3 regions of the Bacillus sp. KNSH39 genome follow, and region 1 is predicted to be linked to each of the others. Evidence: riboswitches for the same ligand, from Rfam matches in the RefSeq annotation. Region 1 holds a riboswitch; each other region holds the start of a gene.
The links. Region 1 has a riboswitch for S-adenosylmethionine ahead of metI (cystathionine gamma-synthase/O-acetylhomoserine thiolyase). Riboswitches for the same ligand answer to the same signal wherever they lie in the genome.
Positions count from the first base shown of each region.

Region 2: linked by a shared signal. The riboswitch ahead of ACUL40_RS20795 (peptide ABC transporter substrate-binding protein) and the one ahead of metI (cystathionine gamma-synthase/O-acetylhomoserine thiolyase) in region 1 are both predicted to bind S-adenosylmethionine.
Region 3: linked by a shared signal. The riboswitch ahead of ACUL40_RS27265 (Na+/H+ antiporter NhaC family protein) and the one ahead of metI (cystathionine gamma-synthase/O-acetylhomoserine thiolyase) in region 1 are both predicted to bind S-adenosylmethionine.

Region 1 covers NZ_JBQXYO010000001.1:2,668,434-2,673,029, reverse strand. The annotation lists gene metC (cystathionine beta-lyase) at 1-726, opposite strand, end outside; gene metI (cystathionine gamma-synthase/O-acetylhomoserine thiolyase) at 723-1,835, opposite strand; SAM riboswitch class I at 1,930-2,040, opposite strand; SAM riboswitch class I at 2,244-2,353, shown strand; gene ACUL40_RS13615 (bifunctional homocysteine S-methyltransferase/methylenetetrahydrofolate reductase) at 2,424-4,256, shown strand; gene metH (methionine synthase) at 4,256-4,596, shown strand, end outside.
Region 2 covers NZ_JBQXYO010000001.1:4,052,052-4,056,647, reverse strand. The annotation lists gene proC (pyrroline-5-carboxylate reductase) at 86-889, shown strand; gene ACUL40_RS20800 (aldo/keto reductase) at 891-1,724, shown strand; SAM riboswitch class I at 1,877-1,981, shown strand; gene ACUL40_RS20795 (peptide ABC transporter substrate-binding protein) at 2,114-3,754, shown strand; gene ACUL40_RS20790 (ABC transporter substrate-binding protein) at 4,160-4,596, shown strand, end outside.
Region 3 covers NZ_JBQXYO010000001.1:5,299,636-5,304,231, forward strand. The annotation lists gene gltP (glutamate/aspartate:proton symporter GltP) at 1-1,203, shown strand, start outside; gene ACUL40_RS27260 (DUF402 domain-containing protein) at 1,272-1,790, shown strand; SAM riboswitch class I at 1,911-2,016, shown strand; gene ACUL40_RS27265 (Na+/H+ antiporter NhaC family protein) at 2,111-3,427, shown strand; gene ACUL40_RS27270 (lmo0954 family membrane protein) at 3,609-3,965, shown strand; gene ACUL40_RS27275 (PspA/IM30 family protein) at 4,013-4,596, shown strand, end outside.

The DNA.
Region 1 (4,596 bases):
GCGAAGTACGAGAGAACAATCTTGAGGTCCTAAAATAGCACCGAATGCATTTTGTAAAAATCCAAGCTTTTGAGCGAGTTCTGAATCTTTTACTACTGCTAATCCGGCAGTAACATCACTATGACCAGCAATAAATTTTGTAGCACTATGAAGAACGACATCAGCTCCAAGTTCAAGTGGTTTTTGGAATAGTGGTGTCAAAAATGTATTATCAACAAAAGTAAGAGCCCCAATAGATTTTGCGAGTTTAGAAACCTCGCGAATATCTGTCACTTTTAAAAGTGGGTTAGAAGGTGTTTCTACATAAAAGAGCTTTGTATTTGGTTTAATGTTTTGTTTTATTTCTTCTAAATTGGTCATATCAACAAATGTATGTGAAACACCGTAACGGGAGAGTACCTCAGTTATCACTCGGTAAGTGCCTCCGTACACATCTTCTGAAATGAGTACGTGATCACCTTGTGAAAGAAGGAGGAATGCAGTGGAAATCGCTGCAATGCCTGATGCAAAGGCGAATCCTTTTGTTCCGCCTTCTAATAAAGCAATGATATCTTCAAGAGCTTCACGAGTTGGATTTCCTGACCTGCTATAGTCATATTTTCCGAACGTATCTACATCAAACTGGTGAAAAGTTGATGTGTTATAAATAGGAACGTTCACAGCGCCTGTTTGCGAGTCGTGTTTATATTGGTTGTGTAGTAAGAGTGTATCTATAGAATAGCTCATATTCTTACACCTTCTTTTACGAGTTTAATTGCTTGCTTTAAGTCTTGAATTAAATCGTTACTATTTTCAATGCCAACTGAGAATCGAAGAAGACGATTGCATACGCCGTTTGCTGTTCTAATTTCTTCAGGAATATCAGCATGTGTTTGCGTTGCTGGATAAGTCATTAAACTTTCTACACCACCAAGACTTTCGGCAAATGTAATTAAGGATAAAGATTGTAAGAATGGATTAATCCAAGCTTCATCTTTAAGGCGGAATGAGATCATGCCGCCTCTTCCTGGATAAAATACATCTGTCACCCCGTCTTCATCATTTAAATACGCAACAACTGCTTTCGCATTTTCTTCATGTTGCCTCATGCGAAGCGCTAACGTTTTCATACCGCGAATTAATAACCATGAGTCAAATGGGCTTAAAACTGCACCTGATGCATTATGATAATGAGCGATTTCCTCGCAAAGTTCCTTTCCTTTTGCAACGACAAGCCCGCTTAGTACATCGTTATGTCCCCCTAAATATTTCGTTGCGCTATGAAGTACAATGTCAGCACCTTCTGTTAATGGTTGCTGTATATAAGGTGTGTAGAAAGTGTTGTCTACAATAAGGAGTAGTCCGTTCCTTTTCGCTACAGTTGCGACAGCAGCAATATCAGTAACTTGCATTAATGGATTAGTTGGAGTTTCTATGAAAATAGCCTTCGTTTCAGTTGTGATAGCTTGCTCAATTTGTTTAATAGACTGTGTATTTACGTATCTACATCGAACATTCCACTTTTTTTCATGCTCAGAAAATAATCGATACGTTCCCCCGTATAAATCTTCAGATACAATAAGTTCGTCTCCAGAGCGGAATAGAGAAAGGACGAGGAGAACAGCCGCCATCCCTGAACTACAGGCATAACCTTGTTCGCCATATTCTAAGTCTGCGATCGCCTGTTCTAAAAGACCTCGAGTTGGATTGCCAGTTCGTGAATAGTCAAAGCCAGTAGATTTACCAATTCCTTCGTGACGATAAGCGGTTGAGAAATAAACTGGTGGATTAACCGTTCCGGTTGTAGTTTCACTGCGATTTCCGATTTGTGCTAGTTTTGTTTCGATTGTTGACATATGAAAATTCCTCCTTTTTAAATTGAAACATTAAGTGAATATAAAATAAAAAAAGCCTTCTAAGAAGAAGGCTTTCGGTTTGAATAGAGTCTTCTTCTCATCTGTCAAATCTTTCACAATTTGCTGGAATTAGCACCTTATTAACAAAATGTTAATGGTTGCTGAGGCGTCACAGGGCCAGTCCCTCTACCTCTCTAGATAAGAATGTTCGTATGAAATTTTTATTATGTTTTTAACTTTACAATAAAATATAACTGAATTGCAACTTTATTTTAAATAATTTTTATTTTTCCGCAAGTGTCATTGACTTTTACTTTTGTGCATGCTAAATTTATTAAAAAATTAACAAACATTGTTAAAAGGGGAACGCATTTCCTTTTAGCTACATAAATAAAATAATAAAGACAACTCTTATTGAGAGCGGTGGAGGGAAAGGCCCTGTGAAACCCGGCAACCTTCAAACGAAATGTTTGAAACGGTGCTAATACCTGCAAAACGAATGTTTTGCATAATAAGAGGAGGAACGATTATGTCCCCCTCTTCAAAGTGAAGAGGGGGTTTTTATATTGATAGAAATGAGGGAGAGTCGTGAAATTACTAGATTTATTATCAAAAGGAATTGTAATAGGTGATGGTGCGGTTGGGACGTTATTGCATTCACATGGTTTGCAAAGTAGCTTTGAAGAATTGAATGTATCTGATCCAGACTTAATTATATCGATTCATAAACAATATGTAGCTGCTGGAGCAGATGTAATTCAAACGAATACGTATGGAGCAAATGAGGCGAAATTACGTATGTATGGTTTAGAAAATCAAGTTACAGAAATTAATAGAGCGGCAGTAAAACTGGCGAAAGCATCTGTGACAGATAAAAATGCAATTTTAGGAACAATTGGTGGTATGAAACATATCGGAGCTGTTACAACGACTGATATGGAAAGAGAGTTTATGTTACTTGAACAGGCAGGGGCTTTACTAGAAGAACAGGTTGATGGATTACTATTAGAAACTTTTTACGATGAATTTGAATTACTTCATGCCGTTAAAGTATTGCGTAAGCAAACGAATATTCCAATTGTTGCGCAATTAGCGTTACATGAAGCAGGTACGACTCAAAATGGAAATGATGTCAATGAAATATTAAAGCAACTTATAGATTACGGTGCAAATGTTGTTGGATTGAATTGTCAACTAGGGCCGCTTCATATGACGGAAGCTTTCAAAATGATATCGATTCCTCAAAATGGCTATTTATCAGCATACCCAAATGCAGGCCTCCCGAATTATGTGGATGGACGTTACGTATATGAGGGAAGCCCAGCTTATTTTGAAGCGATGACACCGAGATTTATTGAGCAAGGTATTCGGTTATTGGGTGGTTGTTGTGGTACGACTCCAGAACATATTCAAAGTATGAAGCGCGCTGTTGCGAATATTACCCCTGTAATAGAAAAAGACACGATTCAAAGGCCGAAAGTCGTTCATACGCATGAGAAATGTTCGAAGGCTCACGTCACTCTAGCAGAGAAAGCGAAAAAACAAACGACAGTTGTAGTGGAATTAGATCCACCGAAAACGTTAGATACACAGCGTTTTTTTGAAGGAGCAAGAGCGTTAAAAAGAGCGGGAGCAGATGCTATTACTCTAGCAGATAATTCATTAGCATCGCCTCGTGTTTCTAATATGGCGATGGGTGCGTTATTAACGAAGCATGATATCCCAGTATTGACGCATTTAACGTGTAGAGATCATAACGTCATTGGACTACAATCTCATTTGTTAGGTTTATCGGCGTTAGGGATGGAAGAAGTGTTAGCTTTAACTGGTGATCCAGCGCGCGTTGGTGATTTTCCCGGTGCCACTTCTGTATATGATTTATCCTCTATTGAGCTTATTAAAATGATTAAAGAAATGAACGATGGACGTTCAATTTTAGGGAAATCAATTGGACCGGCGACAAGGTTTTCTGTAGGCGGCGCATTTAATCCTCACGTGAGGCACTTAAAAGCAGCGGTTAAGCGAATGGAACGAAAAATAGATGCTGGAGCGGAGTATTTTTTAACTCAGCCAATTTACGATATCAAGTTAATTGAAGAAGTGTATGAAGCGACAAAGCATTTGGAACAACCTATTTTTATTGGAATTATGCCGTTAGTAAGTAAGCGGAATGCAGATTTTCTTCATTTTGAGGTGCCGGGTATTACTCTTCCTGAAGAAATAAGAGAGAGAATGGATGGACATGAAACGAAAGAGGCAGCAATTGAGGAAGGGATCCGCATTTCACAAGAATTGGTCGACGCAGCGATGAAATATTTTAATGGTATTTATCTTATTACACCATTTTTAAAGTATGAAATTACAGAACATCTTGTTAAATATGTAAGAGAAAAGCAAGAAGTGAAAGAAGGTATTAATTGATGAAGTGTATAGAAGAAAAATTAAAAAATAGCATTTTAATATTAGATGGTGCAATGGGGACAATGATTCAGCAAGAGGATTTAACTGCTGAAGATTTCGGAGGAGAAGAGTACGAGGGCTGTAATGAATATTTAGTGGAAACAAGACCAGACGTTATTTTAAAGATTCATAAAGCTTATATTGAAGCTGGAGCGGATATTATTGAAACAAATACATTTGGGGCAACGAATATTGTACTAAGTGATTATGATCTGTCTCATTTAGATGAAAAACTAAATGAAAAGGCAGCACTTTTGGCGAAGCAAGCTGTTAAAGAAAGCGGGAAGGAAGTATATGTTGC
Region 2 (4,596 bases), 1.4 Mb from region 1:
TACGGTAAGTCTTTTCTTTTTACAAAATTCTCTTAAAGATGATATCGTTTTTATAACATATCTCTACTAGAAAGGAATAAAGGATATGCTAACTAAACATCGAATTTTATTTATTGGTGCCGGTCGTATGGCAGAAGCTATATTTTCCGGATTACTTAAAACAAGCAAAGAGTACATCGAAGAAATTATCGTCTCTAACCGAAGCAACATAGAAAAGCTAAAACAGTTACAACATCAATATAATGTGTCTACTACAACAGATTGGAAACAGCATGTTACATCTGTTGATACGGTTGTTTTAGCAATGCCACCTTCGGCTCATGAAGAGTTATTAGCTGAGCTATCTCCGTTAATATCAAATCAACTAGTCGTAACAGTAGCAGCTGGCATTGGACCATCTTATTTAGAAGCTAGACTCCCAAAAGGCACGCCTGTTGCTTGGATTATGCCTAATACAGCTGCTGAAATTGGAAAGTCTATCTCCTTATATACAATGGGACAATCAGTAAACGAGATACATCAAGAAACCCTGCAACTACTTTTAAAAGGTATTGGTACTTCGCAACTTTGTACTGAGGAAGAAGTTCATCAGCTTACTGCAGTTACTGGAAGTGCACCAGCCTTCCTTTATTACTTTGCTGAAAGCTTAATTGAAGCAACAAAAAGTTATGGAGTTGATGAAGAAACCGCAAAACACCTTGTCATTCAAATGATTTCTGGCTCTGCTTCTATGCTTGAACAAACGCAAAATCCAGCTAACCTTCGCGAACAAGTAACAACGCCAGGTGGTTCCACAGCTGAGGGTCTCAAAACTTTATACGAATATAATTTTTCAGAGGCAATTCAAAAAGCAGTAGAAGCAACAAACAAAAAAGCTAGGGGGAAATAATATGATTTTAACAAGTTTAAAAGATTATACAACATTACATAACGGTGTAAAAATGCCTTGGTTTGGTTTAGGTGTTTTTAAAGTAGAAGATGGTTCAGAAGTAATTGATTCTGTAAAAGCAGCAATTAAAAATGGCTACCGCAGCATCGATACTGCAGCAATCTATCAAAATGAAGAAGGCGTTGGACAAGCGATTCGTGAATCCGGTGTTTCACGTGAAGAATTATTTATTACCTCAAAAGTATGGAATAGCGATCAAGGATATGAAACAACACTTCAAGCATTTGAAACTACATTAGAGAAATTAGGTCTAGAATATTTAGATTTATATTTAGTACATTGGCCTGTAAAAGGGAAATATACTGAATCATGGAAAGCATTAGAAAAACTTTATAAAGATGGCCGTGTTCGCGCTATCGGTGTGAGTAATTTCCACATTCACCACTTACAAGACGTATTTGAAATTGCTGAAATTAAGCCAATGGTCAACCAAGTGGAATATCACCCACGTTTAGCACAAGAAGAGCTACATGCATTCTGTAAAGAACATAATATCCAGCTTGAAGCTTGGTCACCATTAATGCAAGGACAACTACTAGATAATCCAACGTTACAAGAAATTGCGACAAAATATAATAAATCAACTGCGCAAATTATTTTACGTTGGGATTTACAAAACGAAGTTGTAACAATTCCCAAATCAATTAAAGAACATCGCATTATTGAAAATGCAAACATCTTCGACTTTGAATTAAGTGCTGATGATATGAAAGCAATTCAAGCTTTAAATGAAGATCGTCGCGTTGGTCCAGATCCAGATAACTTTAACTTCTAGTAGAAAAACCACTGCCATATGCAGTGGTTTTTCTATTTAATAAAACTGAAAATTTAAACTATATTTCATTTAGTTGACACTTCATTATTCAAGGTGTAAGATTTTGAATTATCAAAGAAACACAAAAATTAATAAAATTTATTCGTTTACTCATTGTATCAAGAGAGGTGGAGGGACTGGCCCTTTGAAACCTCGGCAACAGGTTCATTTTGAATACTGTGCCACTTCCTGCAAGCTTTATGCTTGAAAGATAGAATGAGGGACTTCGTTTATATACGGGTGCATAACTTGTACGTAAAAATCCCTCTTTCTCAATATGAAAAGAGGGATTTTTTATTTTTCATTTCCCTCATCATCATCCAAACTTAATTATTTAGGAGGAAAATCAAATGAAAAAGAAGTTTGTACCCGGTATTGCATCAGTTGTAGGAGTAAGTATTTTATTAACTGGTTGCGGTAGTTATAAAAACGAAGCAAGCGGAGCAAATGCAAAAGACGAGGCACCTAGTAAACAGGTTTTAAACTTATCTTCACCTACTGAAATACGAACAATGGATACGGCTCGTGCTACAGATACTGATTCTGGTCAAGTAATGAGAAACGTATTTGAAGGTTTGTATAATCTTGGTGAAGGTAACAAACCTGTTCCTGGTGTTGCAAAATCTCATGAAGTAAGTGGCGATAAAACGAAATACACATTCCATTTGCGAGATTCAAAATGGTCAAACGGCACTCCTGTTACAGCTAAAGATTTTGTGTTCGCTTGGCAACGTGCCGTAGATCCAGCAACAGCCTCTGAATATGCATTTTTATTCTTTGATATTAAAAACGCAACAAAAATTAACAACAAAGAACTTCCAGCCGACCAACTTGGTGTAAAAGCAGTTGATGACCATACGTTTGAGGTAGAATTAGAGCGTCCTGTTCCTTATTTTATTAGCTTAACAGCGTTCCCAACATTTCTACCAATTAATGAGGAATTCTTTAAAGTACAAGGTGATAAGTACGCTTTAGAAGATAATACAATCTTGTACAATGGAGCTTTTACACTAAGCGATTGGAAGCACGAACAAAGCTTTAAATTTAAGAAGAACCCTACCTATTGGGATAAAGATACTGTCAAACTAGAAGAAATCAATTTTAATGTCGTAAAAGAAAAATCAACAGAAGTAAATTTATTCGAGTCAAAACAATTAGATCGTATAAAACTAACATCTGACTTCGTCGATAAATATAAAAAGGATGCTAACTTTAAAGAACGTCCAAACGTAGGCGTACAATTTTTACGTATGAATCAACAAAACAAAGTACTTCAAAACGTTTCTGCACGCCAAGCAATTGATCAAACAATTGATAGAAAATCCTTTGTAAATACGTTATTAAATGATGGCTCTACACCAACATTTGGTCTCGTTCCAAAAAACTTTGCAAAAGGACCTGAAGGAAAAGACTTCCGTACTGCAAACGGCGATTTAACAAAAGTTGATACAAAATCTGCACAAGAGTTATGGAAAAAAGCTAAACAAGAGCTTGGTTCTGAAAAGATAACATTAGAATTATTAACGAGTGATGCTGACCTTGATAAGAAAACTGGTGAATTCTTAAAAGGACAACTAGAAAAGAATCTAGATGGATTAATAGTAAATATAAAACCTCAGCCGCGTAAGCAACAAGTTTCGCTTTTATTAAAAGGTGACTACGAAATCGGAATTGATGGCTGGAGCCCTGACTTTGCGGATCCAATTACATTCCTTGAGCTATTTACAACGAATAACCCTTATAACTTAGATCATTACTCTAATAAGGAATTCGATGAAACAATAGCAAAAGTGAAAACAACTTTAGCTGGTGATGAAAAAGCTCGCTGGGAAGCATTACTAGCATCCGAGAAAATATTATTTAAAGACTCTGTTATCGCTCCTCTTTACCAAAAAGGCGAATCTTATTTAGAACGTTCTTATGTGAAAGGAATTGTGCAAGTAGACTTTGCAGGTCAATTAAACTTCAAGTGGACAAAAATTGAAAAATAAAGTGAAACTTTAATAAGCGGGGGTTTCTTCATCCCCACTTATTATTAGCCCACACCAATTGTTTTTTTAGCAAAATATATTAAAAATAGGTTCTCTCACACATGAGAATCTGCTTTTTTAATATATTATTCTGATAAATTAACAATCTATTTTTATTATTGACATATAGTTCTTTTCAGTGTTAATATTCTAAATAATCAAAGAAACAAAATATTTCACCATCAAAATATAATGTCTACTACGTTGAAACATATAACGATAGATTATAGTTCGACATGTATATACATATAGAACACCTGATTACCTATAAACAAATATTTATAATAGGTTTTATCTCCTTCTATAGCTACTTCAAGACACGGACATTATGACGTTACGAACAACACATTTAGGGAGGAACGAACAATGAAGAAAAAAGTTGTACCTGTTGTTGCATCTGTTTTAGGGGCAAGTCTATTACTAACTGCTTGCGGGGGAAATAAAGATAATGCAAGCGGAGCGAAAGCAAACGATAAAGCACCTGATAAACAGGCAATTAACTTATCATTCGCTTCAGAAATTCCAACAATGGATGTTGCAAAAGCAACGGATGGGGAATCCATGAACGTAATGCGTAATGTTTTTGAAGGGCTATATGCAATGGGAGAAGATAACAAACCGATTCCTGGTGTTGCTGAGTCGGTTGACATTAGTCCCGATAAAACAAAATATACATTCCATCTGCGTGATTCAAAATGGTCAAACGGTACTCCTGTTACAGCAAAGGACTTCGTCTTTGCTTGGCAACGTGCCGTAAATCCTGATACAGCAGCTGAATACGCATTCTTATTCTTCGATGTACA
Region 3 (4,596 bases), 2.6 Mb from region 1:
TTTGATAATCCAGCTGTTGTGAAGTACTTACAACCAATTGGTGATATTTTCATCCGATTAATTAAAATGATCGTTGTACCGATTGTTGTAGCAAGTATTGTTGTTGGGGTTGCTGGTGTTGGCGATGTTAAAAAACTAGGTCGACTAGGCGGAAAAACAATTATTTACTTTGAAATTATTACAACAATTGCAATTATTGTTGGTCTATTAATAGCGAATATTTTCCAACCAGGAAAAGGCGTAAATATGGAGCAGTTAACAAAGACAGATATTTCGAAATATACACATACGACAGAGCAAGTACAAAGTCATTCATTTGCAGATACGTTTGTAAATATTGTTCCAACGAACATTATGAAGTCATTGGCTGACGGAGATATGCTTGCTATTATCTTCTTCTCTGTACTATTTGGTTTAGGTGTAGCAGCAATTGGTGAAAGAGGAAGACCAGTTCTTCAATTTTTCCAAGGTGTAGCTGACGCAATGTTTTATGTAACAAACCAAGTTATGAAATTTGCACCATTTGGTGTGTTTGCACTAATTGGTGTTACAGTTTCTACATTTGGTCTTGCTTCATTAATTCCATTAGGGAAATTGCTAATTGTTGTATATGGGGCAATGATCTTCTTCGTCGTAGTTGTCTTAGGACTTACAGCGAAAATATTTGGAATTAACATTTTCCAATTCTTTAAGATTTTAAAAGACGAGCTGATCTTAGCGTATTCTACAGCAAGCTCAGAAACAGTTTTACCAAAAATCATGGAGAAAATGGAGAAATTCGGTTGTCCGAAAGCAATTACATCTTTCGTTATTCCGACTGGTTATTCATTTAACTTAGATGGATCAACTTTATATCAAGCAATTGCGGCTATTTTCTTGGCGCAAATGTACGGTATTGATTTATCTATTACACAACAAATTACATTATTACTTGTATTAATGGTTACATCAAAAGGTATCGCAGGTGTACCGGGCGTATCATTCGTTGTATTATTAGCGACACTTGGTACAGTAGGTATTCCACCTGAAGGCTTAGCGTTCATTGCTGGTATTGACCGTATTTTAGATATGGCTCGTACAGCAGTTAACGTTGTAGGAAACTCTTTAGCAGCTGTAGTTATGTCTAAGTGGGAAGGTCAATATGACGCTGAAAAAGGACAAGCTTATTTAAAAGAGATTTCTGAAAAGGGTCAAGCGGCTTAATTATAATATGAACAAGCTCTCACATAATATGTGGGAGCTTTTCTGTATATAGAAGAGGAGCAGACATAATGAAACGAAAATATGGTGACGGTTCTTCGTGGAAGAGACTAATAGAAAAGAGTTATACGGTTAAGCAAGTGGAAGAGGGAATGCTCGGAATACTGGATATAAAAAAGGTGAGAGAGCCTAGTTGTAAAGAATATGATGGTGAAGAACTTTGTATTGCAGCAGATCAGTATACGTGGATTCAATATTTCATAGACGGGAAAAACTTTGCGATTACCGCTATGTTAGATGATCAGAAAAAATTAGTGCAATATTATATCGATGTGGCGAAAGAATATAAAATAGACGATCGTGGTTTACCGTATTTTGATGATTTATATTTAGATGTAGTATTATTATCTAGCGGTAAGGTGTATGTATTAGATGAAGAGGAGCTAGAGGATGCTTATAAAAGTGGTGATGTCACGAAGGAAGAGTATGAGCTAGCATGGCACACTACGAAATGGATATTAGCAACAATAAAAAATAGTGAATTTTATTGGATTTCAATATTGGAAGAAGAAATCGAAAAGTTAAAATGATTGTTGTATTCAAATTTTTGTATAATTACCAAAAAAATCTATACAAAAAATAATTGACTTTTGTTTTGTAAGCGAGTAAAGTTAGGGAAGAAATTATTATTAAAAAATAAATATGAAACCTTCTTATAAAGAGAGGCGGAGGGACTGGCCCTACGATGCCTCGGCAGCGGACTCGATTTCAGAGTGCTGTGCCAAATCCAGCAAGCGTGTGCTTGAAAGATGAGAAGAGTGTTTCTTATAGATGTATAAGACCTCTTCTCATCGGAAGAGGTCTTTTGTTATTCATTAGAAAAAGGTTGAAACTAGGGAGAGATGGTACTTTGAAAGAAACGAGAGGAAATGGTTTAGCTTTATTACCACTTGGAATATTTTTGGCGCTATTTATTGGTTCTGGAATTATTACAGGTGATTTCTATAAATTGCCGATACTTGTAGCGATTTCAATTGCTGTAGGAGTCGCTTTAGTGATGAATCGTAAAGAAAGTTTTAATGTGAAAGTAGAGCGGTTCGCTAAAGGTGCAGGAAATCCGGATATTATGATTATGGTATTAATTTTTGTGCTTGCAGGTGCGTTTTCTGAAACTGCTAAAGGAATGGGCGGAGTAGACTCAACTGTTAATTTAGCGTTAACTATTTTACCGCCAGGATTTATCGTAGCTGGAATCTTTGTTATTGGTGCATTTATTTCATTAGCGATGGGAACTTCAATGGGAACAATTGCAGCATTAGCGCCGATTGCTGTAGGTATTAGTGGTCAAACTGATATCTCAATTGCGCTTGCAATGGCTACTGTTGTTGGCGGAGCGATGTTTGGTGATAATTTATCATTTATTTCAGATACAACAATCGCAGCTGTTCGTTCACAAGGAACAGAAATGAAAGATAAGTTTAAAACGAACTTTTTAATTGTGTTACCAGCGGCTATTATTACAATTGTACTATTAGTAATAGTTACTTCAGGAAGTGACACGCAGATTAAAGCACATAGCTTTGATTGGATAAAGATTTTACCGTACGCAGGAGTACTTATTACAGCGCTACTTGGCTGGAATGTACTTATTGTATTAACTGGTGGAACTGTACTATCTGGTGTTATCGGCCTTATAGATGGAAGTTACACGTTAGAAAGTTTCTTTAAAAGTGTAACGACTGGAATGGGCGGTATGATGGAGTTAGTATTACTTGCTATATTAATTGGCGGTATGGTTGAATTAATCCAATATAATGGTGGTATTCAATATTTAATGAATGTATTAACACGTAATATTCGTTCGAAAAAAGGAGCGGAATTTGGTATTGCTGGTTTAGTGAGTATGACGAATATGTGTACAGCGAATAATACGATTTCAATTATCTTTACAGGCCCGCTTGCAAAAAATATTGCAGATCAATATGAAATAGATCCTCGTAAATCAGCGAGTGTATTAGATCTTTTCTCATGTTGTGTGCAAGGATTAATTCCGTACGGTGCCCAAATGTTAACGGCAGCAGGATTTGCAGCGTTATCTCCGGTTGAATTGTTGCCATATGCATTTTATCCAATCTTAGTTGGAGTATGTGGGATTGTTTCTATTTTAATTGGGTTTCCAAGGTTTTCGAAAGTAGCTGAGAAAAAAGAGTATCATAAAACAGCTTAATTTAATATGAATGTTAGTAATTAAAAAACGTGCAGAGAATAGACTCTGCACGTTTTTTTGCGTAAAGGGCTGAATATGACTCGGTCTTAAGTCTGAGTTAAAAACGGTTCTTAAGCTCGTTATGGAAAGATGAAAAAATAGTTAAGATAAGAGTATCAAATCGAAGGGAGGCAAGCACAAGATGAAACAATTTCTAGCGTTTATCGCAGCCGGTATTTTGGCTTTAATTGCTCTTGGTAGTCTTGCTGGTATTGTAGGATTCGCAATCGGAGCAGGAGTTGTATATTGGAGCTATAAATCATTTGTGCGAGCTAAATCATTTTTTGGAAAGTTAGCTTGGGGTATTGTTGGTTTAATCGGTTTATCCATTGCACTTTCTCATTCGCCAGCATTAATCGGTATCGCTGCTTTAGTGGTTTTATACTACGGATACCGTGAGTGGAAAAAAGAAAAAGATGTAGTTGTTGAATCTGCTCCAGAAAGTTCTAAACCATATAGTAACTTTGAAGATGAGTGGAACAAATTAATGAAAAACTAAAACAATAAATCAAATTATAAATAAAGTAGAAGAGAGGAAGATTTATAATGAAACAATCTTTATTCGGACGTGTACGCGATGCAATTTTAGCTGATTTTCATAACGTGTTAGATGAGAAGGAAAGAAAAAATCCAATTGCGATGTTAAACCAATATTTACGTGATAGTGAGCGTGAAATAACAAAAATTGAGAAGTTAATTGAGCGTCATAAAACATTAAAATCTAATTTTGCTCGTGAGCTTGAGCAAGCACGTTATTTCGTTAATAAAAGATCAAAGCAAGCTATCATTGCTCAAGAAGCAGACGAACTACAATTGCACGAACGTGCGTTAGAAGAGGTAGCTTATTATGAAGGGCAAGTAACTCGATTAGAAGAAATGTATGCAGGTGTTGTAGAGCAAATTGATGAGTTAGAGCGTCGTCTTTCTGAAATGAAAAATAAATTAAAAGAAATGCACGCAAAGCGCATGGAACTAATGGCACGTGAAAATATGGCACATGCAAATCGTCGTATGAATACTGCGATGCATAAAATGGATGAAAATAATCCGTTCTTACGATTTGAAGAGATTGAAGATCATATTCGTGACTTAGAAACTCGTATGAATGAAGAGCATGAGCGTGACACGTT